One region of the Brevibacillus sp. HB1.4B genome, then DNA from elsewhere that is predicted to be linked to it. Evidence: riboswitches for the same ligand, from Rfam matches in the RefSeq annotation. Region 1 holds a riboswitch; the other holds the start of a gene.
What was found. Region 1 has a riboswitch for thiamine pyrophosphate ahead of thiS (sulfur carrier protein ThiS). Riboswitches for the same ligand answer to the same signal wherever they lie in the genome.
Positions count from the first base shown of each region.

Region 2: another riboswitch for thiamine pyrophosphate. It lies ahead of thiC (phosphomethylpyrimidine synthase ThiC); the one in region 1 lies ahead of thiS (sulfur carrier protein ThiS).

Region 1 is NZ_JABSUT010000009.1:22,450-38,723, reverse strand. It holds gene HP398_RS20890 (phosphotransferase enzyme family protein) at 1-980, shown strand, start outside; gene HP398_RS20885 (GNAT family N-acetyltransferase) at 1,036-2,193, opposite strand; gene HP398_RS20880 (hypothetical protein) at 2,257-2,430, shown strand; gene HP398_RS20875 (helix-turn-helix domain-containing protein) at 2,476-4,599, opposite strand; gene HP398_RS20870 (aldehyde dehydrogenase family protein) at 4,702-6,174, shown strand; gene HP398_RS20865 (NAD(P)-dependent oxidoreductase) at 6,207-7,097, shown strand; gene HP398_RS31405 (class III lanthipeptide) at 7,500-7,610, shown strand; gene lanKC (class III lanthionine synthetase LanKC) at 7,752-10,370, shown strand; gene HP398_RS20855 (thioredoxin family protein) at 10,532-10,840, shown strand; gene HP398_RS20850 (glycoside hydrolase family 18 protein) at 10,905-12,188, shown strand; gene HP398_RS20845 (hypothetical protein) at 12,285-12,512, shown strand; gene HP398_RS20840 (alanyl-tRNA editing protein) at 12,595-13,806, shown strand; gene kapB (kinase-associated lipoprotein KapB) at 13,840-14,223, shown strand; TPP riboswitch at 14,265-14,375, shown strand; gene thiS (sulfur carrier protein ThiS) at 14,575-14,778, shown strand; gene HP398_RS20825 (thiazole synthase) at 14,784-15,557, shown strand; gene HP398_RS20820 (acetylornithine deacetylase) at 15,550-16,274, shown strand, end outside.
Region 2 is NZ_JABSUT010000002.1:251,347-267,620, reverse strand. It holds gene HP398_RS05710 (spore germination protein) at 1-785, shown strand, start outside; gene HP398_RS05705 (Ger(x)C family spore germination protein) at 782-1,948, shown strand; gene HP398_RS05700 (hypothetical protein) at 1,941-2,177, shown strand; gene HP398_RS05695 (GerAB/ArcD/ProY family transporter) at 2,190-3,548, shown strand; gene HP398_RS05690 (ATP-dependent DNA ligase) at 3,570-4,511, opposite strand; gene HP398_RS05685 (DUF1904 family protein) at 4,909-5,238, shown strand; gene HP398_RS05680 (hypothetical protein) at 5,288-5,458, opposite strand; gene thiC (phosphomethylpyrimidine synthase ThiC) at 5,474-7,228, opposite strand; TPP riboswitch at 7,381-7,493, opposite strand; gene HP398_RS05670 (cation diffusion facilitator family transporter) at 7,743-8,624, shown strand; gene ku (non-homologous end joining protein Ku) at 8,684-9,643, opposite strand; gene HP398_RS05660 (hypothetical protein) at 9,767-9,910, opposite strand; gene rsmD (16S rRNA (guanine(966)-N(2))-methyltransferase RsmD) at 10,353-10,919, shown strand; gene coaD (pantetheine-phosphate adenylyltransferase) at 10,965-11,444, shown strand; gene ylbJ (sporulation integral membrane protein YlbJ) at 11,446-12,681, opposite strand; gene HP398_RS05640 (patatin-like phospholipase family protein) at 12,829-13,623, shown strand; gene HP398_RS05635 (SepM family pheromone-processing serine protease) at 13,620-14,687, shown strand; gene HP398_RS05630 (YceD family protein) at 14,772-15,290, shown strand; gene rpmF (50S ribosomal protein L32) at 15,431-15,601, shown strand; gene HP398_RS05620 (DeoR/GlpR family DNA-binding transcription regulator) at 15,753-16,274, shown strand, end outside.

The sequences.
Region 1 (16,274 bases):
CTGAAGATGACATCGAGAACGTAGTGGCCCAGTTCAAGCAAATCGCACAAAAGGCAATGCACGAATACGACTTGGATGGGGAACAGATTCGTTTCAACCAACTGTCCGACACTTGCACGTTTGTGATAGAAACAGAGAAGGATGGTACCTATTTACTCCGTATTCACGGAAACAAGAACAGAAATGAAATTGATTCCGAGCTTGCCTGGCTCCGCTATTTGCATGAAAAAATAGAGGTAGCGATTCCAACGGGAATAGCGTGCCGCAATGGTTCCAAGACAGTGAGCATTGATCTTGCGAATGGTGACTGTGTCTTCGTATCCGTCATGCATTGGGTCGAAGGGGAGCATGTTGATGATGAACTTACGGAAGACCAAGTTTACAAAGAGGGCGTCTTGCTAGCAAAGCTTCATACAGTATCCCAGGATTTCCAATTGACCCCTGAATTTGCTCGTCCGATCTGGGGAGAGGATCGCTTCAAGGAGTCCATGACTCGTTTGAAGGAGCATTACCAACGATTTCTGACAGACGAAGAGTTCGAGCTATATGAATTGGCGGCGGATAAAATACTCACTTGTCTTGCCAAAATGGACAAGAATAGCAGCAACTACGGAATCATTCACGGCGATCTGCACCAAGGTAACATTGTTTTTTACAACGGAGATCCTCGTCCGATTGATTTTGGAAGATGTGGGTTTGGTTACTATCTTTATGATATCGCCCATACCCTTTTGGGTATATATCCTGCACAAAGAGAGCTTGTCATAAAAGGCTACGAGAGTTTGCGGAAACTAGAAGGGGACTGGCTCCCCACACTTGAGAGCTTCACGGTGATGGTCATGATTGAAAATTATAGTCATCATGCTCCTGACCCCAGGGAAACCGAGGGGCTAAAAGAAGAACAGCCCTATGCAATACCTATGATCAAAAACTACTTGAACGGCAAGCCATTTCTTTTTTATTCAAAGGTAGAAAAGTAGAGGAAAAATGGTTGAGCTCAGCAAAAAGCCGCCGATAAAACGGCGGCCAATTCCATTAGATTACTAATTCAGCAAGAATTCGACCGATCTGATCGCTGTCCTGCTCTCTGTACACATAATCATGATAATGCGGGTGGTGAATGCTTACCCAGCCAAGTTCGAGAGCCTTTTTGTAGTAATGCTTTGCCCGGTCCTCTTCACCACTCAGATAGAACAAGCAAGCAGCATTCCAATACAAGGCCGGATCACCATCCCAATCCCAGCCTTTATCGAGTGCTTGGGCATAACTCCATGCGGCGCGGGCGTAGTCTTTTTCCACGCCATATTTCAGATCGCCACGCATATAGTGGTTGCCGTTGACAAGGAAATTGTTTAAAGGAAGGTTCCAACCGAACAGAACCGGAAAATCCGCGAGCAGCTCGAAACCGACAGACAAGGCTGTTCGCTGCGAACCTATATTATTTGACCAGCACTGCCATCCCACTCTTTTGATTCCGCGTTGTTTGGCGAGTGAGAGAGCACCCAATACTGTCTTTCGAGCCCATCCGTTACCCCGATAGTCTTCATCGGTTTCTATACCCAATTCACATTCGTCTTCTACTACCCAATCCGTCATGCACCAACTAAGAATGGTAGGCCCCTCATCGGTATCTTGAATCGCGGCACAACCGAATCCTTTGTTTTCATAGGCTTCTATAGATGGCCAGTTCTCCGCTATTTCATCGATAACATCCTCAAGACCTATCAATTCTTTACGCTTCAACAAGGTGCTGTCTATCGGGACAATATAATCGTCAGCAGGAGGGGATAGATCCTGTAGATGGTGAGTAAAGATCATTCGCCCGCTTCTCATGGGTAATATATCTTTCATCACGATATCGAGAATGTCATCCCACTTCTCATCAGTAGGATAAAACAGGACGTAGTCAAGCTGTTCATCAGCAGCAAGCTGCGGTAAAATCTCCTCTTTGAGCAATGCATTCACTTCTTCAAAGAAGAGGGGATTATCAACACTGCCTCCTAGAAAAATACCTTGGGGGCTTGTCAACAAGGCTGATCTCGCGTCATTTGACAGGAATACTCTACCAGGAATAACACCTGTAATGACCCCTTTGATGGATACATGATGCTTCAATGCTTCGAACAGATTGGTCGCGCTATGGAAGCAATCGGTTGTGAGTTCCGTTCCTTGAACCATCTTTTGAGCAAACATTTCGTTCATTTCCTCCCATAGCATATGAGAGAAGGGATGAAATTATCGTTTGGAACCTCTCATATGCTTTTCCATTTGTTTTTGCGAATCCAAAACATCATCACTCCTTTACCTGTAGTAGGGCGCGAATCTCTGGGGTGTCTGGTGCCTGATGCCCCCATGTTCATTATGGATGATTATCCAAATATTACAAGAGAAAATAAGCGTCTGCTGTTCACGATTTACATGGAGAAATAATTAACATAACAAAATTATGGTAAACCAACTCCTGCCTTTTTCGATTTATCCTTCCTGGCGCAAATGACAAGCGAGCTGTAATTTCAGCAAGTCTTCCGGATTGCGCAAATCGATGTGAAGAAGCTCCTCGACTTTACGCAATCGCTGATACAACGTATTGACGTGAATGTGCAGCTCTTTGGCGGTCAATTGAGGAGATTGACTACATTTCATATAGGCCATGATCGTCTGTTCCCATTCCTGATATTTTTCCGGGTCTTGCCAGAAAGGGGCAAACACATCTTGAATGAATGCATCAATATCGTCCTGACTCTGGTTCAGCATGAGGCGATTGACACCCAGGTCTTTATAGTGCAGCACACCAAAACGGCTGCGGTTGGTCAAGTAGTGAGCGGCTTTCTTGGCTTCTTCGTAGCTTTTGCTGATTTGTTCAATCCCGCTTGCCATACTTCCCACGCCAATCGATAACGATGCTTCCTTGCCCAGTTCCCACTCATAAGACGCCTGCTGCAGCCGCTCCCGGATGTCCTTGCCATCTCGGGAGCCGAGAGACCGGATGAGGAGGGTGACATGGTTATGGAAGCCGTAGACAAACATCTGAGTTTTACTGAACTCCCATTTCCAACGAGTAATGAGCCGATGAATGTTTGCTTCTAGCAAGGCCAGATCGTGGCACTGTGTCAGATGGGCATAAACCACGTAGTATTTTGCTTGCGGCTGTAACCCCATCGAACGAGCGCGGTCAATCAGTTCATTGCCTTTGCTTGCGATCAGCTCTTGAAAAAGATCATGTGCTCGCTTGTATAGCACGGAGCTGATCGATTGCTTTTTCACTAAATCGAGTATGAGCACTGCACTCCCTTGCTCGACCGTCATTCGTGCGAGATCAGATAGCCCGCGTTCGTTTAAGGGAATCATGAGACCTCCGAGAAAGATGCTTCCATTGATCAACGGATACAAACAGAACCATTGATTGTCACCAGTATCAGGAGAGTACAGCTTGACAGAAACAGGTTGTCTTCTTTTGTTCAGCAATGTATACAGTTCATCCCAGCTAAAAAATAAAGCACTCTTTTCAGGATACAATTTTTGCTCAAGCCAATCGGCAAAATAGATGGAATGGCCTGTCATTTTGCCGAGGGTTTTTACGATTGTTTCTGCCCCTTTATTTTGCAAGGACAACTGCTTGATGGATTCATGGATATGGTTGCGCTGTATCAAATCATCGTGCTTGGCTTGCAGTTGGGCGCTAATGGCAGCCATTTGCTCATACGCTTGCTTGACTTCTGCATAGAGCTCTGCATTTTGCAGGGCGATGGAAGTTTGGTCTGCGAAGCCTTGAAGGAGGTCGAGGTCGTACTCCGTAAACACATTTTCTTGATGAAACTGATGGAGGACTAGCACGCCGATACGCTTTTCTTCACGTGATATCGGAACGCATAGCAACCCATTCAAGTCTCGCAATGTTTTGGCGTGGTTCAGCGAGTGAAAGTTGTCAGCAGAGATGTCCTTCATCGCGTGGGTTGTTTCTTGGCTGGTTTTGTACATGCGTGGGATTCCGTCCTCAAACACTTTGCCCGCGATAGATTCGCCAACCCGCATTTTGAGATCTTTGAACACCGTATCATGAAAACCGACGGTCGCTTTCGGAATCAAAAGGTCGATAGAGGGATCATACAAGTGCAAGAGACCTGCGTCAGCAGCCGGGATAACAGCCAGTGCGTTACCTATGATGCCACGGATGATTTGGTGAACGTCAAGGGTAGCAGATATCGAGCGAATCCCTTCAAAGAGTTTCTTGCTTTCCTCCGCTTTTGCTGTCATTTTTTCTTCTGCCAACAACAGGCGAATCCCGAACCACAAAAGTTCCCACTGGTCAGAGGTAAGGATGGTCGGTTGGCTTGCTTTATGCGAAAGGCAAATAACAGCTTGTCCTTCCTTTTCGTAGAAAAAACGGTACATCTGTTGGGCATATGCATAACGCATGTGGCTAGCATCGTTGTCACAGAGAGGTACTGTCATAGGGGGAATCTTCGTGGTAGCGTTTTCATGAAAAGAAGAGAAAATATGCCGAAAATGTCGATCATGCGAAAATTGGAACCAGATCGAAAAAGGCTGATCGCCAAACCATTCATGCAGCTTTTCAAGCAGGAGCGAAAATGAATTCATCCACGTGTCCTCCATGTAGAGAAATACACATTAATAGTTGGAAATAAGTGTCTGTATATACATTGTATTCATAATTTTTACTATATACAATAACCCTATAAGATGCGGAAGGTGGGAGACGATTTGACAGCAACCTACAATAACTACATCGATGGAGCTTGGGTGACGAGCCATACTGGACAGGTTTTCCCAAGCACGAACCCTGCCAATACGAAAGAGGTTCTCGGTTTTTTTCAAAAATCGGACGGGCTGGATGCGCGTTCTGCCATTGAAGCTGCTGCCAATGCTTTTGGTGAATGGTCACAAAAATCCGCTCCCACACGTGGAGAATTCTTGTTCTCCCTCATTCACTTATTGGAAAAACACAAAGAAGAGCTCGCAGAAACGATCACCAGTGAAGTCGGAAAAACATTGCGGGAAGCGAGAGGCGAGGTCGCCAAGACTATCACCTCCATGAAGCAGTTGACTGGGGAAGCTACTCGCTTGACAGGTCAAACGGTGCCTTCCTTTGATGAACAGGTAATTGGTTACACGGTGCGAGAGCCAATCGGGGTTTTCGCGATTATTGCGCCATGGAATTTTCCGCTGGGGATTGGCTTGTGGAAGATCGTCCCAGCCATCCTCGCAGGCAATACAGTTGTGTTCAAGCCGGCGAGCAACACCTCCTTGATTAGCGTAAAGCTGATGGAGCTCCTGATTAAAAGCGGCGTTCCGAGTGGTGTCGTGAATTTGGTAACAGGACCGGGTGCGGTCATCGGTGATGAATTAGCGAATCATCCACTGGTCAAAGGGATTTCATTTACGGGTTCTTCGGAAGTGGGACTTGCCTTAGGGAGAGCAGTTGGAGCCAGAGGAGGCAAGATTCAGGCAGAGATGGGTGGGAAAAATCCGGCGATCATTCTCGCGGACGCTGATATTGACCTCGCTATCGATTCTATCGTACTGAGTGGATTCTTCGATAATGGCCAACGTTGTACAGGGACCAGTCGCGTATTGGTTGTTCCCGAAGTAGCCGAACAAGTAAAAGCAAAACTGATTGAGCGAGCGAAGGGCTTGAAAATCGGGAATGGTTTCGATCCAGACAATCATAACGGGCCAGTAGTGGACGAGCATCAGCTCAATTTGTATCTTCATTATGTACAAAAGGGGATCGAAGAAGGTGGCGTACTGGAATGCGGCGGTAAGCGCCTTGTAGAAGGTGATCTCGCCCAGGGCTACTTCGTCGCGCCGACGGTATTTACCGGTATTACGCAGGAGATGACGATTGCCAACGAAGAAATTTTTGGCCCTATGATCGCCGTGATCGATGTGGATTCTTTCGAACATGCCATGCAAGTGGCTAACCAGGTTGAATTTGGCTTGTCCTCCACGATTTTTACGAACGATTTACAAAAAGCTTTCCAATTTGTCAAAGGCATTCAGTCAGGTGTCACGCATGTTAATATGCCGTCGACTCATTTTGAATCACAGTTTCCGTTTGGTGGCAAAAAGATATCTGGATTGGGTCCGAGAGAGCAAGGGGAGTCAGCGCTCGATTTTTACGTCGAGACCAAAACGGTTTATATTCGGCCATAAGAATAAGTATAGGAAAAGCAGGAGGAGCGAAGATGGAAGCGATTGGTGTAATCGGCATCGGTGCAATGGGTAAAGGGATGGTCTGCAATCTGTTGCAAAAAGGCTACCACGTGTATGCCTATGATCCAAGTCCAGCAGCAAAAGCCTGGGCAAAGGAAAAAGGAGCGATAGTCGTCGAGTCTCCACAGGCAGTGGGTAGCGTAGCACGTGTCGTTTTCACTTCGCTTCCAGGTCCTGCGATTGTTGAGGAAGTTATGCTGGGTGCGGACGGACTTTTCTTATCATTAGGGGAGGGCAGTTTCGTATTTGATACAAGTACGATTGATCCTACTACAGCAAAACGTCTGAATCAGCACGGCGTAGAAAAAGGGATCTACTACTACGATTGTCCGGTGAGTGGAGGACCTGCGGGTTCTGTGGCCGGAACGTTGACCATTATGGTCGGCGGAGATGAGACAAAGCTTCCAGAAATCATGGACTATCTCAGGGCAATTGGAAAGGAAATTTTTTATCTGGGGGAATCTGGCTCTGCACAAGTGGCGAAGCTTTGCCACAACTCTGTCGTTGCCGTCATCACAGCAGCATTGGGCGAGGCGTTCAGTGTCGGTGTAAAAGCAGGTGTCGATCCACACAAGCTGGCAGCCGTCATGGACAAAGGTTCTGCCCACAATCGTGTGCTCTCCGTTTTTGGGCCTAACATCTTGTACGGTACGTATGAAAATACGGTCTTTTCATTGGATCATATGCACAAAGATTTGCAGCTCTATGCGCAAACCGCACGTGAACAACAAGTGCCTGTTCTCGTTGGTGGTACGGTTGCGCAAATGTATGAGGCAGCAAAAGCACAAGGCAAGGGTAGCTGGGATTCGAGTGCCGTCTGTACCGTGACGGAGGAGTTGGCTCATACTACGATTGCGCGTTAAGCGTTGAATCTGAAAGAGAAAGTAGACTACAGCAACTATTGCTTGTAGTCTACTTTTTTTCTTCGTAGGTCTTCTCTTCCCCAAATAAAAGATAAAAAACTCAGTAGCGGTGACTCTCCAAGAATCTTCTGTAACCGAGTGACAGCTATTGTGGGGCAAGTGGCGCTGGAAAGCCCTTATATAGGTACCATCAGCTATTTGAGAAATTTTCTGAATCTATCGCAGATTCCGAATTCATTTGACAATAATATCACTTATTGTTAAAATATGTAATATAGATTCGATTTAAAGGTGGTTAGAATTTTAGTTCGCGATGAAGACCGGAGTATTAATATAGTACAAGCTTTATAGCTTTGAAAAATAATAGGCACGACATTTCATCTAAATTTTGGAAGGAGGTGAATGATAATGAATCAAGTACTGAATTTACAAAAACTTCCTCAAAACGAGGCAAGTGAAGCAGCTGCTAGGTGGTCGTTGTATAGTAACATTTGCCCTTGGCCATGGGGGTAATGGTTGTTAAGTGCTTCTTCAGAGAAGACCTAGTTGAAGGGTAACTTCAACTAGGTCCTTTTGATTGAGACGAATACATAAGATGTAGCTTACAAATTATTGGGAGAGGTTCATAAATCATTTATGAGAGGAGAGTATATCATGAAGGCAGACATGGTTTATTATGATTATTTAAATGAAAACTCGAAATATTTCACTCCTAACAAATCAATCGTTACTGAGAGAGAATTTAATGTGACAAATTTATCAGATGATTGTGTAGTTAGCAGGGAAGAAAATTCTGTATGGAAAATGTACAAGTTTAAAGAACGATCCTTGCAAGCTCAAGGTTGGAAAATCCATATTAGTGCAACACTTGATAATGCAGAACAGATTTTACAGAAGGTCAGTCATATATTGGTTGAACGTAAAGTCTATTTCAAACATCTTGCAAGCGAATGGGATTATTTCACTTCAAACTCAAAGATCGCAAATAGAGCAAGTTCGGGAAAGTTTATTACGATCTATCCTCCTAGTGATGATGATTTTTTACATTTATTAGATCTACTATATACCACCCTTCATTCTTTTGAGAGTGGTCCCTACATTCTGAGTGACAAGTGTTGGAAAAACAGCAATGTTTACTATAGGTATGGTGGATTTGCAATGATATTCAACGAACAAGGCGAACTGTGCATAAAAGATGAGAATGGTGAATTGCTTGTAGACGAAAGAGTTCCTTACTATCAAGTACCTTCTTTTGTTAAAGAATTTGATCAGTATTTAGATACTTTAAATACCACATCTATTGAGGCTGAAGTAGAAAATAATAAATTTGAAGAATACGAATTTCAAACTGCACTTCGCTTTACGAATGGTGGAGGAATCTATGTAACAGAAAGGAAGAAAGATAAAAAGAAAGTCATTATTAAAGAAGCAAGGCCAAAATCAGGATTGGATGGTCAAAAAGTTGATGCATTAGAAAGACAAAAAATCGAACTTGATGCTTTATCAAAGCTATCGAAAGTAGATGGAATTGTAAATATACTAGATTACTTTACATATTGGAAACATAGTTTTCTTGTGGAAGAGTATGTGGATGGAATGGACTTAGATTCCTGGATTGTAGCGAACTACCCTTTTATTAATAATGGTGATGTCAAAGTCTATAAGGACAAAATACATAATATTCTTACTAAATTGGTGTCTATTGTCGAAGAAATGCATAAAAATGGTGTAGGAATGGGAGATTTACAACCAGTAAATATTATCATATCCGAAGATTTAAACGTGACTCTGATTGACTTTGAAACAGCACGACCTAAGGATTTGGAAGGAAAGCCTACACTGCAAACATACGGATTCTCTCATCCACGTAATAAAAATAACGGAGAGCGGGATTGGTATGCAATAAAGAAAATCCTACGACATTGCTTATTGCCAATTGGACCAATCGAGGATATTGATTCTGATATGTATGATTATCAAGATCAATGGATTGAAAAGGTTTATGGAGAGGATTTTCTACTATTTGTAAAAATGATAAGGGAAAAATGTAATCAGCATTTATCATTTATAGGAGAAGAGAGTAGGTCGCATGCCATAAATAAAAATGTGATGAAAAAGGATATTTCCTCCATTATTGAAGGTCTCAGAAATGGTATTGAGAAAAATTTTGTTCCTAGCGAAAAATTAATTCATGGGGATATCAGGCAATATGAAAGCAAAGCTGGGAAATACAATGTACAAAATGGAGGCACTGGAGCTGCGCTAGCATTTTTTAGATCTGGTACTGTGAGTGAGAAAATAAACCATTGGATTGAAAATGAATTAATGAAAAACATCGATTCTATTGAACAAGGTGGATTATTAACAGGTAAAGCAGGCATAGGGACAACATTGTATGAAATCGGTTATAAAAAAGAAGCAATGAACATCTTTGCAAACATGAATCTTAATTCGTCTGATCTATCTTTAAGGTCAGGATTGTCAGGTATAGGTCTTGGGTTCGTTAGTCTTTATTTAGAAGAAAAAGATGAACGTGTTCTGGACAAAGCAATATTTGTAGCGAGTATCATTGATACTTTTATGAGCGAGAAGAAAGAGTTAAAAGTTCAGGATTGGGCCGGGATTCCAATCGGTATAATGGATGGTTGGTCTGGAGTCTCGTTGTTTTACTCGGCTTTGTATGCAGTCACCAAAAAGGAAAATTATTACTTGAAATCTATCGAATGCATTGATAAAGATTTAGAAAAAACCAAAGAAGACAAAAGCACATTGCAAACGATTGATGACTCCAATCGCTTATTACCTTACCTTTCAGGGGGATCGTTAGGCATAGGAATAGCAATCGTATACCTAAATCATGTTAGTGATAAAAAACGTTACGAAAGAGAATTGAGCTTAATTACGAATTTATATCGTGTTAGATGTAGCATAAGCGGGGGGCTTTACGATGGCGCTGGAAGCTTTTTGATAATACCGCCGCTCCTAGGAAAAAGTGATTCTGCGTATACAAACAAAAAAGATTGTGTAATTGAATTGTTACGTCTATTTTTAATTCCTAAGGAAAATCATATTTTATTTCCAGGGCAGTTTTGTTATCGTTTATCTGATGACTTTCAAACAGGGAGTTCTGGTATTATACTAGCTTTAGAGGGGATATTGAAAGATAACCCATTATATTGGCTTCCATTAATAAATATCGATGATTTTTATAAAAATACAAAATATAGCCAAGATGTAGCATGTGTAAATGCCGCCCCAACTACAATCAAGTAATGAGGCGTAGAGTAGTGGTTGGCTTTGTTCCATAATTGTATAAGAGTACCAAATGGACAGTGCTACCTTATGGTTGGTTACTGTCGTTTTTGGTTTGCGAAAGAGAAAAAGGTTGTTTAGATCCTGTATCATGTCCAATGTGCAGAAAGGAGAGATACGACTTGCAAGAACTAACCTCAACAGAACTGATCCAATACCTGCAAGAAAAGGAGTCGGTCGCTCTTTTTGTCTATACACCGATGTGTGGGACCTGCAAGCTCGCAGCACGTATGCTCGGCATCATGCAAGAAACATTACCTACCGTTCCTCTGTATCAGATCAACATTAATACGGCGCCTGCATTGGCAGAACAATGGCAAGTGACCAGCGTTCCCGCCTTGCTTATTTTTCACAGAAATGAATTGTTGGAACGCCATTATGCCATCCAGTCCGTTGGATTTTTATACGATGTACTGAAACCTCTGGCCTAGACATACACCTATTTCCTTCGCCATGAATATGACAGAGAGAGAAGAAATGCGAAGGAGGAGGCGTATGCAAATCCACGTGGTGGAAGAAGGACAAACCTTAGCGAGCATCGCCGAGACGTACGGCACGACGGCAGAAGCGATCACCAAGGCGAATGAATTGCCAGATCCCAATAAGCTGGCAACCGGACAGGCGATGGTGATCCCGATTGTAGGAAGCTACTATTGGGTCAAACAAGGAGATACGTTGTATACCATCGGTCAGCGTTACCAGATCAGCGCAGCAGAGCTTGCTCGCGTCAATGGGATTTCTCCCTATAAACCGCTACAAGTCGGGCAAAAACTTTATATCCCGCCTCGCCCTAGACGAGCGGCTGATTTCAATGCATATGTGGAACCGCGCCGCACTGTCCCACCAGCGATGGAAGCGGATGTTCGGACGGCTGCTCCTCATCTGACGTATTTGGCACCGTTCAGCTTTCGTATCAAACGGGATGGCACCCTCGATCGACCAACGCTGAACAATTTTCCGGCGATCGCAAAAGAAAACCAAGTACTACTTATGATGGTCGTGACGAATTTGGAAAAAGGTCAGTTCAGTACGGAATTGGGCGCACTCATCCTGAACGATCAAGAGCTCCAGAACAAATTGTTGGATAATATTCTCGCGACCGCCCGTGAGCTGGGAATGGGGGATATCCATTTTGATCTAGAAGCATTGCCCACAACCGGTGCTGAAGCGTACGCGAACTTCTTGCGAAAAGCAAGGGATCGTATACATGCAGCAGGATTGATGATGTCTGTTGCGCTCGCACCGAAGACGAGTGCCGAGCAAGCTGGCAAATGGTATTCCGCCCATGATTACAAAGCGATAGGAGCGCTTGCCGATTTTGTCGTGATCATGACGTATGAATGGGGCTATAGTGGTGGTCCTCCCATGGCGGTTTCTCCGATCGGACCGGTGCGGCGTGTTTTGCAGTACGCTATTACCGAAATACCAGCCGAGAAAATTTTGATGGGCCAAAATCTGTACGGATACGACTGGACCTTACCGTACGAGCGAGGAACGACAGCGAAAGCTCTAAGTCCACAAGCCGCAATTGCTTTGGCTGCGCAGCATAATGCAGTGATCCGGTATGACTATCGCGCACAGGCTCCGTTTTTTACGTACACCGATGATCAAGGCAAGCAACATCAGGTGTGGTTTGAGGATGCGCGGTCGATCCAAGCTAAGTTCAATCTAGTTAAACAACTTGGTTTGAGAGGCGTCAGCTACTGGAAACTCGGTTTGCCATTTCCGCAAAATTGGCTGTTGATCGAGGAGAACTTTCGCGTTCGTAAGCGCGCATAGTCATCTGGCGTACATTCCATCGCGGGTTGTACGCCTTTTTTTCGAATGAAAAATCATGGTATGATGAAGATGACAGTAAGGAAAAGGGGAGAAATCATGGGAGAATGCAAATTGGATCACAGCCATGAGGACGTACACAAAAAACTGGCAGAACAAACTCCATATCTGTCGGAGTTGCGTGTGAGTCAATTCAAGAATCAGTTGAATGGCGAACTCAGCCAAGAGCGTCTAAATGAACTGTTTCATTTATTGAAAAAGTATGACCTGGCAAGCCCAGAGGAGCGCCAAGAGCGCGAAAAACAAATGGATCACTTGTTTGGCTAAGTTTTATACATACGTTTTTTTGTTTTGCCCCCAAGTGGGAGAATCAGGCTGGAACCATGGTTCCATGCAGCGAGGAGTAACGATGGACGACAGACTCTATTATCAGGATGCCTATACAAGAACGTTTTCGGCCCAGGTGACGAGGGCTGGTGTCGAGCAAGATGGGACACCTTACGTAGTACTAAATCAAACGGCTTTTTACCCTACTGGAGGTGGACAGCCTTCCGATCTGGGCGTATTGGAAGAGATTCGTGTGGTAGATGTGGAAGAGGTAGAAGGCGAAATTCGCCATAGACTGGAAGCTCCCTTATCTGAAAGCATAGCGGAAGTAACGGGTCACATCGATTGGGACCGTCGCTTCGATCATATGCAACAGCATGCTGGACAACACATTTTATCTGCTTCCTTCCTGGAAGTCGTGCAAGCGGAGACTGTTGCCTTTCACTTGGGCAAAGAACGTGTCACCATTGATGTACGACTAGATGAGTTGACAACAGATGTATGGGAGAAGGTAGAGAAGCGAGCGAATCAGATTGTTCTGGAAAACCACCCCATCATAGCGCGGTTCGTTGATGACGAGGAGTTGGCAACGCTGCCCTTGAAAAAACAGCCGACCGTTACTGAAAACATTCGTGTCGTGATGATTCCTGAGTTTGATTACAACCCATGTGGAGGAACACATCCTGCACGTACGGGCGAAGTCGGGATGATCAAGATCTTGGGCTGGGAGCGACATCGCGGAAACATTCGTCTGGAATTCATCTGTGGCTGGCGAGCTTTGCGGGACTACAACCAAAAGCAAGCTGTCGTTCGTGATACGGCGAAGCTGCTCGCTACCAATGAAGGTGAACTGATCGCACAGACGGAACGCCTCCTTGCAGAACGTGACACCTTGAAGGCAAAATTGGCAGAAGTGGATAAGCAGCTGTTAGAAGTGGAAGTCAATCAACAACTATCTGCTGCTAGCCAACTCGGTCATTCTCGCCTCATTATGCATACCTTCACGGACAAAACCATTCAACAGCTTCAGCAGTTCGCACAGCTGGCTACTGCTCTGGCGCCAGATGCGATTTGCCTTTTAGCTGCTACTACCGAAGACAAAATGCAAATCGTGTTTGCTCGTGGGCAAGAAGTCAACGTAGCCATCAATCAAGTGTTGAAAGAAACCTTGCCGGTCATTGAAGGAAAAGGCGGAGGAAATCCTGCCATGGCACAGGGTGGTGGTCAGTCAGTAGTGGATGCGGAAGAAGTATTGCTGCATGCTCGCAAACTGCTGGAAGCCTCACTAATGTAAATACATTTGATTGAATAAAAGGAGGAAACCGCGATGAACTGGAATCCGGGAGATATCGTTCGCGTGGCGCAGCGAACTGGAGAATATATTGCAGAAGTATTGGAAATCCACGATTCGAAGCTGCTGGTAAAAGTGTTGGCCGTTACTAAATACCCGACGCAAGGCGATTTGCATTCTTCCTACGAAGTAGATGTGCCGCTGTTTCACCAGCGTCCAGCACTCTCTTACATGGAAAAATTCATGACGCCTGTCCAAGGGGTCATTCGCTATAATGGCGCGATTCCGGACTACAAGGAATCTGTGCGTCAGGCGATGGAGAGAGAAATGGAAAAGCTTTCGAAAATGGCAGCTTGGGCAGAGCGTTGTCTCATTGAGCTGGAAAAGATGCACAAGGAAGCCTTTACAAACACGAAATAGAGTGGTACTGTAGTACTCGAATGTACGACAATTGCATAGCTTTACTACCAAACGGGGGCCAAGCAACGTTGGCTGAGATTGTAACGAGTGTGTTACTGACCGTTGAACCTGACCTGGGTCATGCCAGCGGAGGAAGAGGTATTTGGAATCAGTATCACGGTGTCGCATCCGAGCAGAACTATGCTTGTTTGCGTGCATGCATGATCAGATCTCACTCAACCATCCGAGGCGGATGGTTTTTTTATGCCATTCGTCTGGGGAGATGGGATGGGTATACGGCTTCTTCTGTTTGTCTGAATCGACTCAGGCAGGCGGGGGAAGCCGTTTTTTTCCAGTAGAAGGAGGTAATCAATGATTGTTCAGCTGAATGGGAAAAAAGTAGAGTTGGCGGAAGAGATCACGACAGTGCGAGCCTTGCTTGCTTCTTATTCCCTGCAAGAGAAGATTGTCGTCGTAGAACGAAATGGTGAAATTATTGATCGCTCCACGTACGAACAAACACCGATTGCAGACGGAGATCGCATAGAAATCGTTCATTTTGTCGGAGGAGGATGATCATTATGATGGATACATTGAAAATTGGACCTTACGAGTTTCGCTCCCGTTTGCTTCTCGGGACAGGTAAATTCGCTGATTTGGATACACAAGGGAAAGCGGTAGAGGTGTCGGAAGCAGAGATTTTGACATTTGCGATTCGTCGCTTGAATTTGGAAAATCCGCAAGAACCAAACTTTTTGGAACAGCTCGATTTGAAAAAATTCACCTTGCTACCTAATACAGCAGGTGCCTATACAGCTGAAGAAGCAGTGCGCATTGCTCGTTTGGCTAAAGCATCAGGATTGTGTGACATGATCAAGGTAGAAGTCATTGGAGACCCGAAAACCCTTCTCCCTGACCCGATTGGTACGTTCGAGGCTTCGAAAATCTTGGTGGAAGAAGGCTTTATCGTACTGACCTACACCAATGACGACCCGATTCTTGCTAGACGTTTACAAGAAGTCGGCGTACATGCGGTTATGCCAGGTGCGTCACCAATTGGTTCCGGACAAGGGATTGTCAATGAAAACAACCTCCGCTTTATCATCGAGGATGCTAAGGTACCGATTATCGTCGATGCAGGAATTGGCTCGCCAGCAGACTGCGCGAAAGCGATGGAACTAGGTGCTGACGGTGTCTTGTTGAATACAGCAGTCGCACTCGCTGACAATCCTGTCTTGATGGCAGAAGCGATGAAGCTCGGGGTGGAAGCAGGTCGCAAAGGCTTCCTGGCAGGCCGTATCGCGAAAAAGCGCTACGCGTCCGCAAGCAGCCCGACTGAAGGGATGATTGAGTAGCGTGGATCGACTGACAGAAGCGGTAGAATCGATTGCCAGCCGCAAAGAAGAGCTGTTCGCATTACTGGCAGAGCTCGTTTCTCATCCGACTGTGAGTCCTCCCGCGCGAAACAGCGATGCCGCACAAGGAGTAATCGCCAACAGATTGCAAGCGATGGGATTCGAGGTCGAACGCTGGACGGTATATCCAGGAGACGACAATATCGTCGGCCGGTTATCAGGGAGTGCCTCTAGTCAGGCAAACAGTTTGATTGTCAACGGGCATATCGATGTGGCTGAAGTCGGAGATGACACGGGGTGGACCTATCCACCGTTTACTCTGACACATGGCAAGGATGGGCGCCTGTACGGCCGTGGTGTTGCGGATATGAAAGGTGGACTGGCAGCGAGCTTGTTTGCGATCCAAATGCTGCGCGAACACGGAATGGAGCTCCAAGGAGATCTGCTCTTTCAATCCGTCATCGGAGAAGAAGCGGGTGAAGCGGGGACATTGGTCGCCATCGAGCGAGGCTATCAAGCTGACTACGCCGTTGTAGTGGATACGAGCAATCTCCAAATGCAAGGACAGGGCGGGGTCATCACAGGCTGGATCACGATTGAGAGTCCGACGACGCTGCATGACGGAATGCGCGCACAGACCATTCATGCAGGCGGACGCGTACGGGGAGCTTCTGCCATTGAAAAAATGACGAAGGTGATCAGCGCACTACAGGAGCT
Region 2 (16,274 bases), on a different contig from region 1:
CACCGATGGTTTTGATAGTGCCTGTTACGTTTTGGATGATGATGCAGGCCAGCGAGGATTATTACGAGCGATTTCAAATGGCTACCCTTGTTCGACTGCTGCGATATGTATTTCTCATCATTTCGCTCATTACCCCTGCTTTATATGTGGCCATTACGACTTATCATCAACAGATGCTACCGACCACCCTCCTTTTAAGTATTGCGGCTGCGCGCGAGTCCATTCCTTTTCCTGCTATTGTGGAGGCTTTTATCATGGAAATTTCTTTTGAAGCCTTGCGAGAAGCGGGGATTCGTCTTCCGAAAACGGTCGGGCAAGCCGTCAGTATTTTAGGTGCGCTGGTCGTTGGTCAGGCAGCGGTGCAGGCAGGGATTGTTTCTGCTCCCATGGTTATCGTCGTATCGCTAACGGGGATTGCCTCGTTTACGATCCCGCATTTTAATGCATCGATTTCATTGCGAATGCTGCGTTTTCCGATCATGATTGCGGCTTCGATCCTCGGCATCTATGGAATGCTAGTAGCGTTATTGCTCATCCTTGGTCATATGGCCAACCTGCGTTCTTTTGGTGTCCCTTATTTATCGCCGCTAGGCCCGATGTCGATCGGTGATCTCAAAGACGTACTGATGAGGGCTCCATGGTCGATGATGGAAAAACGCCCAAGCTTTTTGGGCGTTCAAAATGCAAGGCGTATGAACGATGGTTATGCTAATTCTATTCAGCAAAGAGGAGGGCAATCAGGGGTGACAGGCAACCGTCATCCAAACGAGGAGGGACAATCGTGAAGGCTGTGACCCGCATATTGGTGGTGTCGCTCTGCATGTTCCTAGTATCTGGATGTTGGGATCGCCGTGAAGTAAATGATATGGCCATCGTCATTGCAATGGCGATGGATAAGGAACCAGACGGCAGGTATCGGTTATCCATTCAGGTCCCCCTGGTCAGTAGCCTAGGTGCCCAGTCCGGAGGCGGTGGTGGGACGAGTGGTGATAAGAGCTATTACGTTGATTCCGCCGTAGGCAGGACAATTCGGGAAGCGAATGGTTTGATCCAAGCCAGAATGTCTAGAGAAATTTACTACTCCCATCACCGGATGATCGTCATAGGCGAAGAACTGGCAAAGGACGGAATGTCGGAAGTGCTGGATATTGTGTCGCGCTTTCCAGAAAACAGACTAACAGCTTACATTGTCATGACAAAAGGCAAAGGAATCGAATTATTAACCGCACAGCCGCAATTTGAACGTTTTTCGGGAGAAGCGATGCGTGAGTTGGTCAAGATGGGCGGCATTACAGTAACATTGAAGGATGTGGCCCAAATGCTCGGTACACCAGGGGTTGATGCCATTTTACCCGTTCTGGCAGCAGTGGATTCTCATCCGAAAGGAAAGTCAAAAGAAATAGAGGCGACGGGGGTAGGCATATTTCGACAGGACAAGCTCGTAGCGATCGCGAAGCCCAAAGAACTGCTCGGCTTGCGATTGTTCCAACGCGATTTTACACCGTTTTCTGTTGTAGTGTCCCTTAACAAGCACGAACGGCTTACGATAACTCTTTCGAAAGGAAGGGCGAATATCCAGCCTGTGATCAAGAAAGGCCACATCCATTTCAAAATTGACCTCTACGCTTCTGCTGTTGTTGTGGAGAATCTGTCAAACCTCGATCTCGAGGAAGAGAAAAATATTAATATGCTGCAAGCGAAGCTCGTCGAGCAAATCAATAACGGTGTGAATCATATGATGAAAACAATCCAACAGAAACAATCAGACTTTATTGGGTTGGGAATCGCATTGTCAAGGAACTATCCGCAAGAGTGGCGAAACCGATATCGGAACAGGTGGAATAAGGAGCTTCCGAAAATCACATATGAAATCCGATCGAAAGTGCACATGGCCAATTTCGGACAGACAACGAAAAATATAACCCAAGGTGAAGATGATCATGAATAGAATATTTCTGGTCTTTTTTGTCTTCATGCTGTTACTTTCCTTTGGAGAATTCATCTTGAAGCGAAAAGGAATGGACGGGAGACAGCAGCGAGTCATCGCTATTTTCTACGTTTTAACCATTCTTTGTCTGATTGCTTTACAATTCCAGTATTATCAAGTGTTACCCACGAGTAATTTGATGAACTTTCTATCTCCTCATGTGAAGTGGTGGGTGGATCAGTTCGTATAAGGAGGCCCAAGTATGATTCACAAGCAAGTTGTCAATCATCGACAAATTTCCTGGCTGGTCGGCAGTGTCTTGATGACAGGAATGATGATCAGTTTCTTACGGTCTGTCGTTCAGGTAGCAAGGATGGATGCTTGGTTCTCTCAAATTTTACCCATCTTTTATGCGCTTTTTATCGCCTACGTTTTGAGTGGGCTGGTTGAAGCATACCCCGGGAAAAATATCTTTGAAATCTTGTTTATCATTGGCGGGAAGTGGATTGGTGGAGCTATCAATCTCCTCATTTTGTTTTATATTTGGATCATCCTGGCGATCGATATTAAAGGGGCAGCTGATTTTTTACATATCTCGTTATTGCCAACCACGCCATTGGAGATCATCTTACTCGTCTTCGTCCTGTTAATGATGTACTATGGCAAAACGAGTCTTGAGGTGGCGGCACGGGTAAATGAGTTTTATTTTCCCATTTATTTCATCATGTGCATTTCGCTATATTTCCTGCTGGTTAATGAATACAACGTAGAGCGTTTGGAACCAATCTTGACCAGTAATTTGGATCGGATCGTGGTCAGCAACTTTTTACCAGTGGGTGTATATGGTGATATTTTTCTCATTGGGGCATTCTTACATGCCATTGTAGAGCCGCGACTATTTTATGCTGCGATGAAGCACGGGGTCATCATTGTTGGCTTTGGGACGACGATTATGTTGCTCGTCTTGCTTGGGGTGATGGGCTTCATTATCGCCAGTCGACTGAATTTCCCTATCTATATTCTCGTCCAGCAAATCCACGTGACAGATTTCCTAGACAGGGTCGAAATGATCCTCTTTAGCGTGTGGTTCCCCGCTTTCACAATCAAAGTCATTGTCGCTTACTTGGCATTTTTAGTGGGGGTTGGATCATTTGGGGGACAACGGCATTACAATACATTCAACGCTCCGTGTGGATGGTTTATCGTTGTATCGTCCATATTCGGGTTTCCAAATGTAGCGCATATCGATCAATTTATTAGTTATAGCTTGCCGTTTATCGTTCTCGTCTTTCAATTGCCGTTGGCGATCTTTTTGCTCATTCACGTAAAGGGAAAGAACAAAGGAAGAGTGCAAAGCCTCATTCCCGAAGGAACGAAGCTTTATCGATTTTACCGGTCGATGGTGTGGATCACGACAGTCTGTTTAAGTGGTTGCGTGATCGTGATTTTGATTGGGGACTTTTTAAAAGATAAATCAGCGGTAGGAGGGGTCACGACAGCGATTGTGTACATTGCCCTCTTACTGATAGCTCTGTTGACGAGCTACGGGGAAATGCAGGCTCTTAATCATGGCAAGCAAAGGCTGGGGAGGGCAAAACAGGCCGGTTCGTTTCGACAATGAGATCGAAAGCCACGTGGTTCCTTACTCCAAAACACACTGGTGAGGCGGGACATCCACGACGCCTTGTATACTTGGCTGTCGCAAGGAATGCCCTTCCTTCCACTCCGCAAATTTGATTTTGACGGTGATTTCCGGCATTATCCATAAGGTATTGGCTGCGCGTGGTGGCTTGTTAACAAAAGTCATCTTTTGTTGGACAAGAGGCTGTATTCTCTCCGTTAAAGCACGCCAGTCCGTTTGCGTCAATTTTCCAGTACCTGCATGACCGATGTACCAAAGAGAACCGTGTTGATCGAATAGGCCCAGAAGCAACGAATTGACAATATGATTCCGAAGCGTAACGCCGCCTACGACAGCAATGAGATCTCGGTAGTACTTTTTCTTTCTCCAGCGTTGATCTTTCCCGTTGATCAAGTAGCTGCTGGACGTATCCTTCAGAATGATTCCTTCCATGCCTTGCGCTTCAATGACACGGTAAAGAGCGTCTCCATCAGCAAAATTTTCAACTAGCTGCACATGAGGAGTAGGAGTGATGATTTTGCCCAGTATTTGTTGTCGCTCTGATAGGGGGGAGGAAGTTACCCATTCATGATTCCAGTACAGTACATCGAAGACCATGTATGTGACAGGGACAAGCTTTTGTATCTGGGAGACTTTCTCTAAACGGCGGAGCCCGTCTCTCCTCATGACCTCGTAAAAGGAAGGCTTTCCGTCTGGGCCGAGAGCGATTATTTCGCCATCCAAAATCACAGAATCGGCACGACAATACGAGCGAATATCGGTCACTTCTGGATAATGGAAAGTCCGTTCATTTAATTTTCGGTTGAACAGTTTGACTTCGTGTCCATCGTAGTAGGTAAGAATGCGAACGCCATCCCATTTCACTTGGCCTATCCATTGTGGTCCGATAGGTATAGCTTCCGTGCTGGTAGGCTCAAAAGGAAAAAGCGGAGTTAGTTCCATAGCTGCCACCTCTATGTTTAGTTGGGACTTGCCCAGTTTTCTAATACAGTTTCACGGATGGGCATGATCTATACGAGTGGTGATTGCGGATGCATTCTTGTGAGAATTTTACGAAACTTTTTTATTGATTAAGTATTGAATTCAAGCTATACTACTTATATAAAGTAACTGATGGGTTAGCGGATTGGGCTGTATCTGGTTGAACTGCTTCCTCCTTCCGTGGTACGTCCACCACACCTCATGGGAAGGGAGCTGTTCTCTGATATGGCCCTTTTTGTGTCTAACTCGGGTTGGGAATGTTTGTTGTTCACTTTCTTTAATCCTTTTTTCATTGATATACAATTAGCGACTTGTTTATAATGACTGTGCGAACTCATTTACGAAAGAAGGAATTGACTTGCCGTTTCTTCGGTTTAAAGGCTTTGCGAAGCAAGACATAGAGCCCATTTCTCAGATTCTTATAGAAGAGTTTTCTAAAATTGCTGAGGTAGCTCAGGAAAAGGTGAAATTGGAGCTGCTTCAGGTAGAGCAATTGACGAATAGTCCTTTGTCTGTAGAGATCATGATGTTTCCCCGTGAACAAAAGCAACATGATGCGATTGCTAGTGCCATACACGGCATTTTGAAGAAGCAAGGCTTTCTGCATATCCATATTTTCTTCATTCTGCTATCGCCTACTCTCTATTATAAAGAAGGACTTCCGTTGCAAGTTGGAATGACGAAATAAGCAAGAAAAAAGGTCGAGATCCTCCAAAAGGGATTTCGACCTTTTTCTATTAATAATAGAGGCTTTCGGTTTGTAGGCACTTGGAGCATGTTCGCGTAAGTGGACTCTCGATATAGACGTGGCTGCAGTCCTGTTGAATCAGCCGCAATTGCTGTTTGGATTGCTCTAGCTCAGCCTCTAGTCGAATGATCTTTTCGCGTAAACGACTGGCTTCCTCCATAGGCATCCCCCTTCATTACGACTGGTACAAGCGGCTTCCCTGTTCGCGGAACTCACGCGATTTTTCCTGCATCCCGGAAAGAATGGCGGGATCTTGGGCAGCCCCTTGTTCATTGGCGATGTGACGAATGTCGTGCGATATTTTCATGCTGCAAAATTTAGGCCCGCACATGGAACAAAAATGGGCGGATTTGGCGGCTTCTGCTGGTAACGTTTCATCGTGATATTCGCGGGCGCGCTCTGGGTCCAGAGACAAATTGAATTGATCGTTCCAGCGAAAATCAAAGCGAGCTTTGGATAAGGCGTCGTCTCGCAGTTTTGCCCGCGGATGTCCTTTTGCGAGATCAGCGGCATGCGCTGCGATTTTGTATGCGATTAAACCGTTGCGTACATCCTCTTTATTGGGTAGGCCGAGGTGCTCCTTGGGCGTTACGTAGCAGAGCATCGCTGTTCCGAACCATCCAATCATGGCGGCGCCAATCGCTGAAGTAATGTGATCATAGCCGGGAGCGATGTCGGTCGTGAGTGGCCCAAGTGTGTAAAAAGGAGCCTCATGGCAAATGGATAACTGTTTATCCATATTTTCGCGAATGAGATGCATGGGGACGTGACCAGGACCTTCAATCATGACTTGTACGTCGTGTTCCCACGCAATTTTTGTGAGTTCTCCCAATGTTTCAAGCTCCGCGAACTGGGCCTCGTCATTCGCATCCGCGATGGAGCCAGGACGTAGTCCATCTCCGAGCGATACACAAATGTCATAGGCCTTCAGAATTTCGCAAATTTCAGCAAAATGCGTATACAAAAAGTTTTCTTCATGATGGGCCAGGCACCATGCGGCTAAAATCGATCCACCGCGAGAGACGATACCTGTAACACGGTTAGCTGTCATAGGAATGTAGCGCAATAGAACACCAGCATGGATCGTGAAGTAATCGACGCCTTGTTCTGCTTGCTCTATCAAGGTGTCTCGGTAAACCTCCCATGTCAAATCCTCGGCTTTCCCATTTACTTTTTCAAGTGCTTGATAAATCGGGACAGTACCGACTGGAACAGGACTATTGCGGATAATCCACTCCCGCGTGGTGTGTATATGTTTTCCCGTCGAGAGGTCCATGATGGTGTCCGCACCCCAACGGACCGACCAAATCATTTTTTCGACTTCTTCTTCCATCGAAGAGCTGACAGCTGACGTTCCGATGTTGGCATTGATTTTGACATGAAAGTTACGGCCAATGATCATCGGCTCGCTTTCAGGATGATTGACGTTAGAAGGGAGGATCGCACGTCCAGCGGCGATTTCTGCCCGTACAAATTCAGGGGAGACTCCCTCGCGAATGGCAACGTATTCCATTTCCGGTGTGATGATATTTTTTCGGGCATAATGAAGCTGGGTAACATTTTTTCCTGACTTTGCCCGTTTTGGTTTGTAGCCCTCTCGAGGGAAAGTGGGGAGGGTGGCTGCCTTTGCTTCGTTTCGGATGCCGTCGTCGACTAGTTGTGGTTCGCGACCGACATACGTTTCCGCATCATTTCGCTCATCGATCCACTCGTGGCGGATGGAGGGCAGTCCTACTTGAATGTCAGGAACGTAACCCGTTGCGGTGTACTCGCCACTCGTATCGTACACGCGAAGAGGGGGATTGGGTGTGGAGCCAGACAATCCTTCGGTAGGATGAAGGGAAATCTCGCGCATCGGGACGCGGATGTCCGCACGACTACCTGTTTCGTATACTTTGCGACTGCCTGGAAAAGAAGACACCAATGACATAAGAAAAACCTCCTTGATTTGGTTGCACGAAAGCGAGAACCGTTTAGGGAGGCGAAAGAAACTGCCCGCGAAAAAGCGCCGCATAAAACAATATGCGACGCCAACGCGAGAGTAGAGAAGAAACGGGTATCCTAAAAAGATACACGCATCTTTTCGTGTCGTATATGACATTCCTCCGCTGGCATTACCCAGTTCAGGTTCAACGGTCGATGGCACAGTACCATCCTCTCAGCCTGGTGATTTCCAAGCTCCCGTGCTTTTTTGTATTTTGGATTGCAAGAATAGGATAACGGGAAGTCCATTTAATTTCAAGGAAAATTTTCCAACGAAAAAATTGCGGGTGTGCAACACATTTTCCTCCCCCCTATTCTCATGAATCGGACTAAAACTGTTTCTGTAGACCCACATGAATCCTATCTGTTACGATGAAGTTCGAAAAAAAGCAACTGCTTCCAGCGCTTTGATTTTCCGCGTTGTCGAAGCAGGCTGGAGAAGTATTTTGAGGTGATGAGGTATGGATGTCTATTCGGATCTAAAACAAGGAGAACGTGGAGCGTGGGTGAGTATTTTCGCCTACATATTTTGCTCTGTATTAAAAATAGGAGTTGCGTATGTCACTGCGTCAGAAGCTTTAATGGCCGACGGTCTTAACAACTCAACGGATGTCGTCGCATCGATTGCTGTTTTGATCGGGCTGCGAATTGCAAGGAAACCACCTGATAAAGATCACCCGTATGGTCATTTTCGGGCGGAGACGATTTCAGCACTTGTCGCATCATTTATTATGCTATTTGTCGGAGTTCAAGTCGTTACGAATGCCGTACCATCCTTGTTGGACCCACATCATACGGCTCCTAACCTGTTGGCAGGGTGGACAGCACTTGCGACTGCAGTCATAATGCTTGGCGTTTATCGCTACAATAAAAAGCTCGCCATCAAAACAAACAGCCAAGCACTAAATGCAGCGGCAGCTGACAACCGTTCAGACGCATTCGTCAGTATCGGGACGTTTATCGGGGTAGCTGGCGCACAATTTCAATTGCACTGGCTCGATCCTTTAGCTGCTTTTGTTGTTGGTCTCATCATCTTGAAAACTGCTTGGGACATTTTCAGGGAAGCAACTCACCGTTTGACAGATGGCTTTGACGAGAGCGAGCTTGCGGACCTGCGGGCTACCATTTCCTCGATTTCGGGAGTTAAGGATATCAGTGACATCAAAGCCCGCTACCACGGAAGCAGCGTGCTGGTTGATGTTGTCATCCATGTAGATCCAGGTCTGAATGTGGTGGAGAGCCACACCATCACCGAGAAAATTGAAGAACAGATGCGCAAGATTCACCGCATTAACGCTGTTCATATCCATATTGAACCATGCAGGAAGATGGCGCCAAGCTAGATGTCTATATGTGAATACAAAAAAACCTGTCCAGAGTGGGCAGGTTTTTTATGTGCAGATTAAACAGGGGTTGCCTTCTTTTTGCGCAGTGTTTTGGTTGTAGAAGTAGTCGTTTTCTTTTTTTGACTGGTTGCGGTCTCCTTTTTCGATGCTTGCTCTTTTTCGGACGAGGAGGCAGCGGTGGTGCGTTTTCGCGCAGGCTTTGACGGAGTCGGTTCAGGCTCGATTTTGATGGGTATTGCGGCTTGACCAGCTGTAGACTCCAAGCTTTCTTTTAGGGCCTGCATGAGATCAATTACATTGGTTCTTGCAACGGTAGGTGCAGTAGCGATCTCCTGACCCTCCAGTTTTTTCTCAATCAGTTTTTGTAGGTCAGATCGATATTCATCCGTATATTTTGCCGGATCAAAAGGGATCGTCATATTGCTAATGAGCTCAGTTGCCATCTTTAGTTCGTTTTCGGCCAATGGAACGGTGGCTTCTGGCAAGGCAGGCACTTGACTGACGGGACGTACTTCATCTGGATAGAAGATCGTCTCCAGCATGATGCAATGCTCATACAGTCGGATAACGGCCAGGCTTTGCCGATTGCGCATCGTCACCTGTGCAACGCCGATCTTGCCTGTCTGTTCCATGGCGGAGCGCAACAGGGCGTATGCTTTTTCACCAGTGTCTTGTGGGGATAGGAAATAGCTTTTATGAAAATAAACGGGATCGATCTCCGACAAGTCTACGAAGTCGAGTATTTCAATGGCTCGGCGTGTTTCTGGCGTAATGGCTTCCAGATCCTCATCGTCAATCATGACAAAATGTCCTTTTTCATATTCGAAGCCACGGACGATTTCGCTCGTATCGACCTCGCGCTGGCAGTGCGGGCACATTTTCGTGTACTTGATCGGGGTATTGCACTCTTTATGCAGTTGGCGAAAGCGAATATCGCGCTCTTCGGTTGCAGTAAACATGCGGACAGGTATATTGACAAGGCCGAAGCTGATCGAGCCCTTCCACACCGTATGCATGCGGATACCTCCTTCACAGCTATTTTTGAATAGTATCTGTAACCGCATAGAAGAAGTGCCGAGGGAATTGAAGGTGGAAAAGTAAAAAGCCAGCCGATTTGATACGGCTGACTTCTTGTATAGCTACTGCCCATGCTTGACGATGTCCGATTGATCTGCACGCGATTGCATGTCTCGCGCCAGCTCGACATCTTTGCCAGTACGGTCCGCAATGGATTGGGCTTTGGACGCCTTCAACTTTTGTGCAGACGGTCGTTTTTCTGCCATGAACGACTCACTCCTTTCAGGCAATCTACATGTAGGGGGTGTTACAGGTACATGTAGTATGCGCTGCACACAAAAAAATACCCCATCGCCAAATGACGAGGGGCAGCCGTTCAACTCCTCCCGATGAAGGGAGCGATGGCACGAAATGCTCCTATCAGACACGTCGTGCGCCAAAGTGAACAGCCTTTCAATTATGGGAGAGGAGAAACCGGAGGAAGAGCTTATGGGGAAACGTAAGTCTTCTCCGCGGTTGTCAGCGACACCGTTGCGTCGCTATTCAACATCTTTTCCAATCGAATGGGGTTGTATACCTTTCTTGTACATAAATTTTTCCAGTTGCTAATTTTACGGGTGTATGCAGTTGTGATAGTATGATATCATTCTCAGTCTTAGAAAATCGCGTCATACAACATACATAGGAAAGCAGACAGGTGAAATGAGTATGCGAGTCATCGCTGGAGAACACAGAGGAAGACGGTTGGCAGCAGTTCCGGGGAAAGGAACGAGACCGACAACCGATAAAGTCAAAGAATCGATTTTTAATATGATTGGTCCGTATTTCGATGGCGGATGGGCATTGGACCTATACGCAGGAACAGGTGGTCTCGGAATCGAGGCATTGAGTAGGGGAGCGGATCGAGCTGTTTTTGTGGAGCGAGATCAAAAAGCATTTGCTGTAGTAAAACAAAACGTCAGCACTTGCAGGCTGGACGATTATGCAGAACTATATCGGATGGATGCGGACCGCGCCATTCGCACACTGAGTACGCGCAATCAAAAATTTGATCTCGTCTTTTTAGACCCGCCATACGCCCAGCAGAAAATTGTCGAAGAAATTGAGATGTTGCAGGAGCTGGGAATGTTAGCGGATGGAGCGTGGATCGTGACTGAGCATGATATCGCAGACTCCTTTCCAGATGCGATTGGTCATTGTGTGAAGGACCGAGCGGCTAAGTATGGGGATACGGCCGTTACCGTGTATTATTACGATTTGGAGCCACAAGCCTAACTTTCAATCAAGGTGCAAAAGAGCACTAAGGGAGGATTACCCGCTATGGCAATCGCCGTATGTTCAGGAAGCTTCGACCCTGTTACTTATGGGCATCTCGACATTATTGCGCGGGGTGCCAACGTTTTTGATAAGGTCATTGTTGCCGTCTTAATCAATTCGAAGAAAAACTCATTGTTCAGCGTAGAAGAGCGCGTCGATTTGCTTCGTCAAGCAACGGCTGACATGAAAAATGTAGAAGTGGACTCTTTTGACGGCTTGTTAATTGACTATATGAACAAAAAGGGCGCACAGGTGATCATTCGTGGCCTTCGTGCTGTTTCTGATTTTGAATATGAGATGCAAGTCGCCTCGATTAATAAAAAGCTCGATGAAAATATTGAAACGTTTTTCATGATGACGAACAATCAATATTCGTACTTGAGCTCAAGTATTGTGAAAGAAGTTGCGAAATACAAGGCGAGTGTCGCCGATTTGGTGCCGCCAGTCGTAGAAGAGGCACTAAAGCGAAAAATGGCCGAGTAGATTATCGCGTCGTCTTGCTGCGGTTCATGCGCGAAAGAGTCAGACTGGTACACAACAGAATGGCACCGACGCCGATGGCGATTCCCCCTGATAGGAGCAGGGTCTCCCACCAGCTCGTCGCCGGAATCTCGGATTTCGCATGTACAAATACAGGGACGGCTTTCTCGATGAACCAGGAACTGACTGTGGCAAGAGGTCCCCAAAAGACAAAGGTCAAAATCGCAGCTAGCAAAGCGTGCAGCGCTCTGGCAATCAAGTAAGGGGCGACGCGAATATCCGTTTCACTCAAGATACTCGCGACCTGCGCGTGAACACTCAAACCGCCCCAGGACAATACAGCACTGGCAATCGCTGCTTTCCAGACCAAGGAAACTTCATCAGGCACAATGCTCGCAGCCTGTGCGCCGAGGGTTACTTCGAACAAACCAGCCACGATTGCTTGGGAAAAGGCTGGTGGAAAACCAAAGGGACCGAGAATGATTGAGAGAAGCGTACTGATGATCTGTGTCAGATGAATCGTGGAGAATAGTTGAATTAAGACCGAAAAAACAATGACGAAGCCACCAATCATGAGCAATGTATTCAGGGCGGATTGCACCGCTTCTCCCATTAATTTTCCGAACGGACGCCCATCACGGATACGTGCCCGATGCATCGCTTGTAGGGCGCGTAAAGGAAGAGGTAGTGAATTTTTCTCTAATGGGGCTGACGTAATGGCAAAAGGCGCATGAAAACGATAAATCACGCCCATGAGTACAGCTGACAAATAATGAGTCAGAGCTAAAATGATACCCATTTGCTCACTGTGGAAGAAGCCGATTGCCACTGCTCCCATGACGAATAAGGGATCTCCCGTCGTTGTAAAAGATACGAGACGTTCACCCTCAGCCTTCGTCACATTGCCTTGCAGACGCAGGCGAGTTGTCAGCTTTGCGGCTACCGGATATCCGGATGAGAAGCCCATAGCCAGTACGAACCCGCCAGTGCCCGGAACGTTAAACAGTGGGCGCATTAATGGCTCCAGTAACACACCGACGAAATGAACGACGCCCAGACCCATCAACACCTCAGACAGCACAATAAAGGGAAGCGTAGAGGGGAAAACTACCTCCCACCATATTTTCAGACCGCGTACGGCAGCTTCAAAAGAAATCTGCGAGTAAGCAATCAACGAAATAACAATGAAAACTGTCGAGAGGGCGAGCAACAAAGTAAGTACGGGTGAGTGGCGTGACATGGATTCCTCCTGAATCGAAGAAAAGTAGTAGTACATGTCTACGTGGCTGGCGGGAGAACTATGCGTAAGCTTGGTCGACGAATATCTCCCAAGTGTGAAAGGTACAGCGATTTACCACATAGGCTGGTTACAGGGAGGGGTTTTTCCATGCAGACAAAGCGTAAACCAATTGTGGGTGTAGCCCTGGGTTCTGGGGGCGCTCGCGGTTTTGCACATATTGGTGTATTGAATGCGTTAGAAGCACATGGCATCCAGATTGACATGCTGGCTGGCTCCAGTATGGGCAGTCTGATTGGGGCTGTCTATGCCAACGGAATTGAACCGCATATGATGGGAAAGCTTGCCCTTAATTTAAAACGCAAGCATTGGCTCGATTTGACTGTACCCAGCATGGGCTTTGTTACGGGGGAGAAGATCAAGCAATTAATTCGCCTGCTAACGCACGGAAAGCGCTTGGAAGAGCTGAACAAACCGCTTGCCATTGTGGCGACGGATATTGAATCAGGAGAACGAGTCGTATTTCGTGAAGGTCCAATTGATCAAGCGGTGAGGGCAAGCATATCGATTCCAGGCATCTTCGTACCTGAAAAGGTAGGGGGACGGCTTTTAGTCGACGGAGGAGTTATTGATCGTGTGCCCGTAACGGTGCTGCGTGAAATGGGTGCCGATATCGTGATTGCGGTAGATGTCGCCCAATTCGATACCCGGATGGAGGTCAAAAGTATTTTTGATGTAATTGCCCAGACGATTGATGTGATGGAAAGGGAAATTCTGCGACATCGAATCATTGCGGCAGACATCGTAATCAGGCCGGATGTTGGACACTATAGCAGTATCGCGTACACAGGTGTCGAAGAAATTATCGAGTTAGGTGAACGTGCGGGTACTGACCATATCGAACGCATTCAGGAACTAATTGCAGATTGGGAGGCACAGGAATGAGTGAGGAACAGCTTTATGCCAATAGACGCAGATCTACAGGAACCAGAGGCTTTAGCTGGATACTTGCCTTGGTTTTTGTCTTGTTGGGTATTTCTTTTTTTGTACCGACGAATTATTACGTGAGTCGTCCGGGTTCAGCGATTGAGTTGGGGCCGATGATTCAAGTGGAAGGCGGCAAGAAAGACGAGACTGGCTCCTTTATGCTCACGACGGTCAGAATGGGCGAAGCGAATTTGCCGTGGTATTGGTATGCAAAAATGGCGCAGGATGTTGAGTTGATGCCCAAGGAGCTGGTGGTCAGCAAGGGCGAGAACAGCGAAGATTTTATCCGTAGAGAACAAGCGATCATGGACAATTCACAAAAAATTGCGGAGGCAGTCGCGTTCCGTCTTGCCGGTTTTGAAGTGAAAATCGAGAAGCAGGGTGTGTGGGTGATGGGTACTCTAGAAGGGTTCCCTGCCTATAAAGCATTGCGAATTGGTGATGTCATTACGTATGTTGACGGGGTTCGCACGTCTGAGGCAAAAGATTTGCTGACAGCCCTCTCTGCAAAAAAAGCAGGGGATCAAGTCGAAATTACGTACACAAGAGATGGACAAGAGGCCAAAACGATGTTAACCTTGGAACCACTACCTGAATCCAAGTCAGTTGGAATTGGTGTACGCCCTGACAACAAACAGGAAATCATCATACCGAAAGAAGTAACCATTGCCTCTCAAGGGATTGGTGGTCCTTCTGCGGGATTAATGATGACACTGGAGATTTATGACCAGTTAAATACGGAGACGGATTTGACAAAAGGCTATAAAATTGCAGGAACAGGCACGATTTCGTTAGACGGAAAAGTAGGCAGGATCGGTGGCATTAATCAAAAGGTAATCGCAGCGGACAAAGCGGGCGCAGAGATCTTCTTTGCTCCGCAGGATACGCCAGATACGAACTCCAATTACGAGGAGGCGTTAGCGACTGCCAAGCGGATTGGAACTTCAATGAAAGTGGTTCCAGTCAAGACGGTAGAAGAAGCGATTACGTACTTGAATGGACAAAAACCGAAATCTACCTGAGCAAACTAGCTGTCAAGCAAAAATGGTTGACAAAGCTTTGGGCAGGGTCTATAATCATCTTTGTTGTGCATGAGGTGAAATGCTATGAACATTAAGTTAGCAGAGTTAGAGCACCGAAAAGGAGAGCCGTTGCCATTCCAGTTAACTCTGGATGCAGATGAGCTGAAGAAGCGCCATCATGAGGTTCGTGGGATTACTCCTGTGAATGCGAGTGGTGAAGCCGTACAGCTGGGCAATCTCTATTACGTAAAAGGAAGCATGAAGGCAGATGTGAATTTTGTCTGCGCGAGATGTTTGAATCCTTTTGTCGATCAGGCAACAGTAGATTTCTCTGAGACATTTGCGCTTGCGGATGATCCGATCTTGCAAGATGACGAGGACAGCGATATCCTTCCTCTGGAAGGCGATGAAATTGAGCTGGACTCGCTGCTGCAAGAGGATTTCTTACTGGCAATGCCGACCTTCCCGCTTTGCGAGGAAGATTGCAAAGGTCTGTGCCCGACTTGCGGTGTGAACCGTAATGAAGTGGCATGCAGCTGCAAGAATGAGCGTGTTGACCCGCGATTGGCTGGGTTGGCTGACTTTTTCAAAGACAGCAAATAAGTTTTCTTACTGTATTCAAGATGATTCGCCGACCATTCGTGGCAGCGTCTCATTTTTGAAGGATGGCATAAGCATTTTGCCTATACTGTCCACCCAATAGAGCTTCTTAGCATTTGTCAGTTGAAGGAGGTGTAAGGAAGATGGCAGTACCTCAACGGAGAACTTCCAAAACCCGTAAAAGAATGCGTCGTACGCACTTCAAATTAGAGATTCCAGGCATGATCAAATGCGATAATTGCAGCGAATACAAGCTTGCGCATCGTGTTTGCCCAAGCTGCGGTCACTACAAAGGCGTGAAAGTAGCGAAGTAATATTCGCTGCTAAGAAAGCAAGGTGAGAAATCGCCTTGCTTTTTTTGTTTCTTTCTATTGCTTATGATTACTTACAAACACTTATTATCACTTGCGCAATTCGCTTAAATGACTTATAATAAAGGCAGGATAAGGATGGGGTTGAGGCTTCGTGTTTCAAGAGGAGAGGCTCGCTGCAATTCTTGCGTATTTGCAGGAGCACCAGCGAATCAGTGTGCAAGAGGTAGTTGAGCAGTTTGGGGTTTCCCGTGACACAGCGAGGCGTGACATCGTCAAGCTGGAGGAGCAGGGTCAAATCCTGCGAACTAGGGGAGGAGCAGTATTGCCCAGCCTCAACAAAAAGAACTACTCCCATCAGGAACGAATGCAGCTTGATTTGACAGGAAAGCGCAGTATTGCAGCAGCAGCGGCCCGTCTGATCAAAGATGGAGATTATTTGCTGCTCGATGCTTCCACAACCGTTCAGCTCACAGTGGAATCCTTGCAGACTCGCGATCATGTCATCATCACGAATTCATTAGCGACTGCCTCCAGTATGTCCCGAAAAGAAGGCGTTCTTGTCAAGCTTTTGGGCGGAGACGTACATGCAGAGGATCAATGTGTCCTCGGTACACGCGTGATTCAAAACCTTGTTGATTTTCATGTCGACAAAGTACTGGTTGGTGCATGCGGT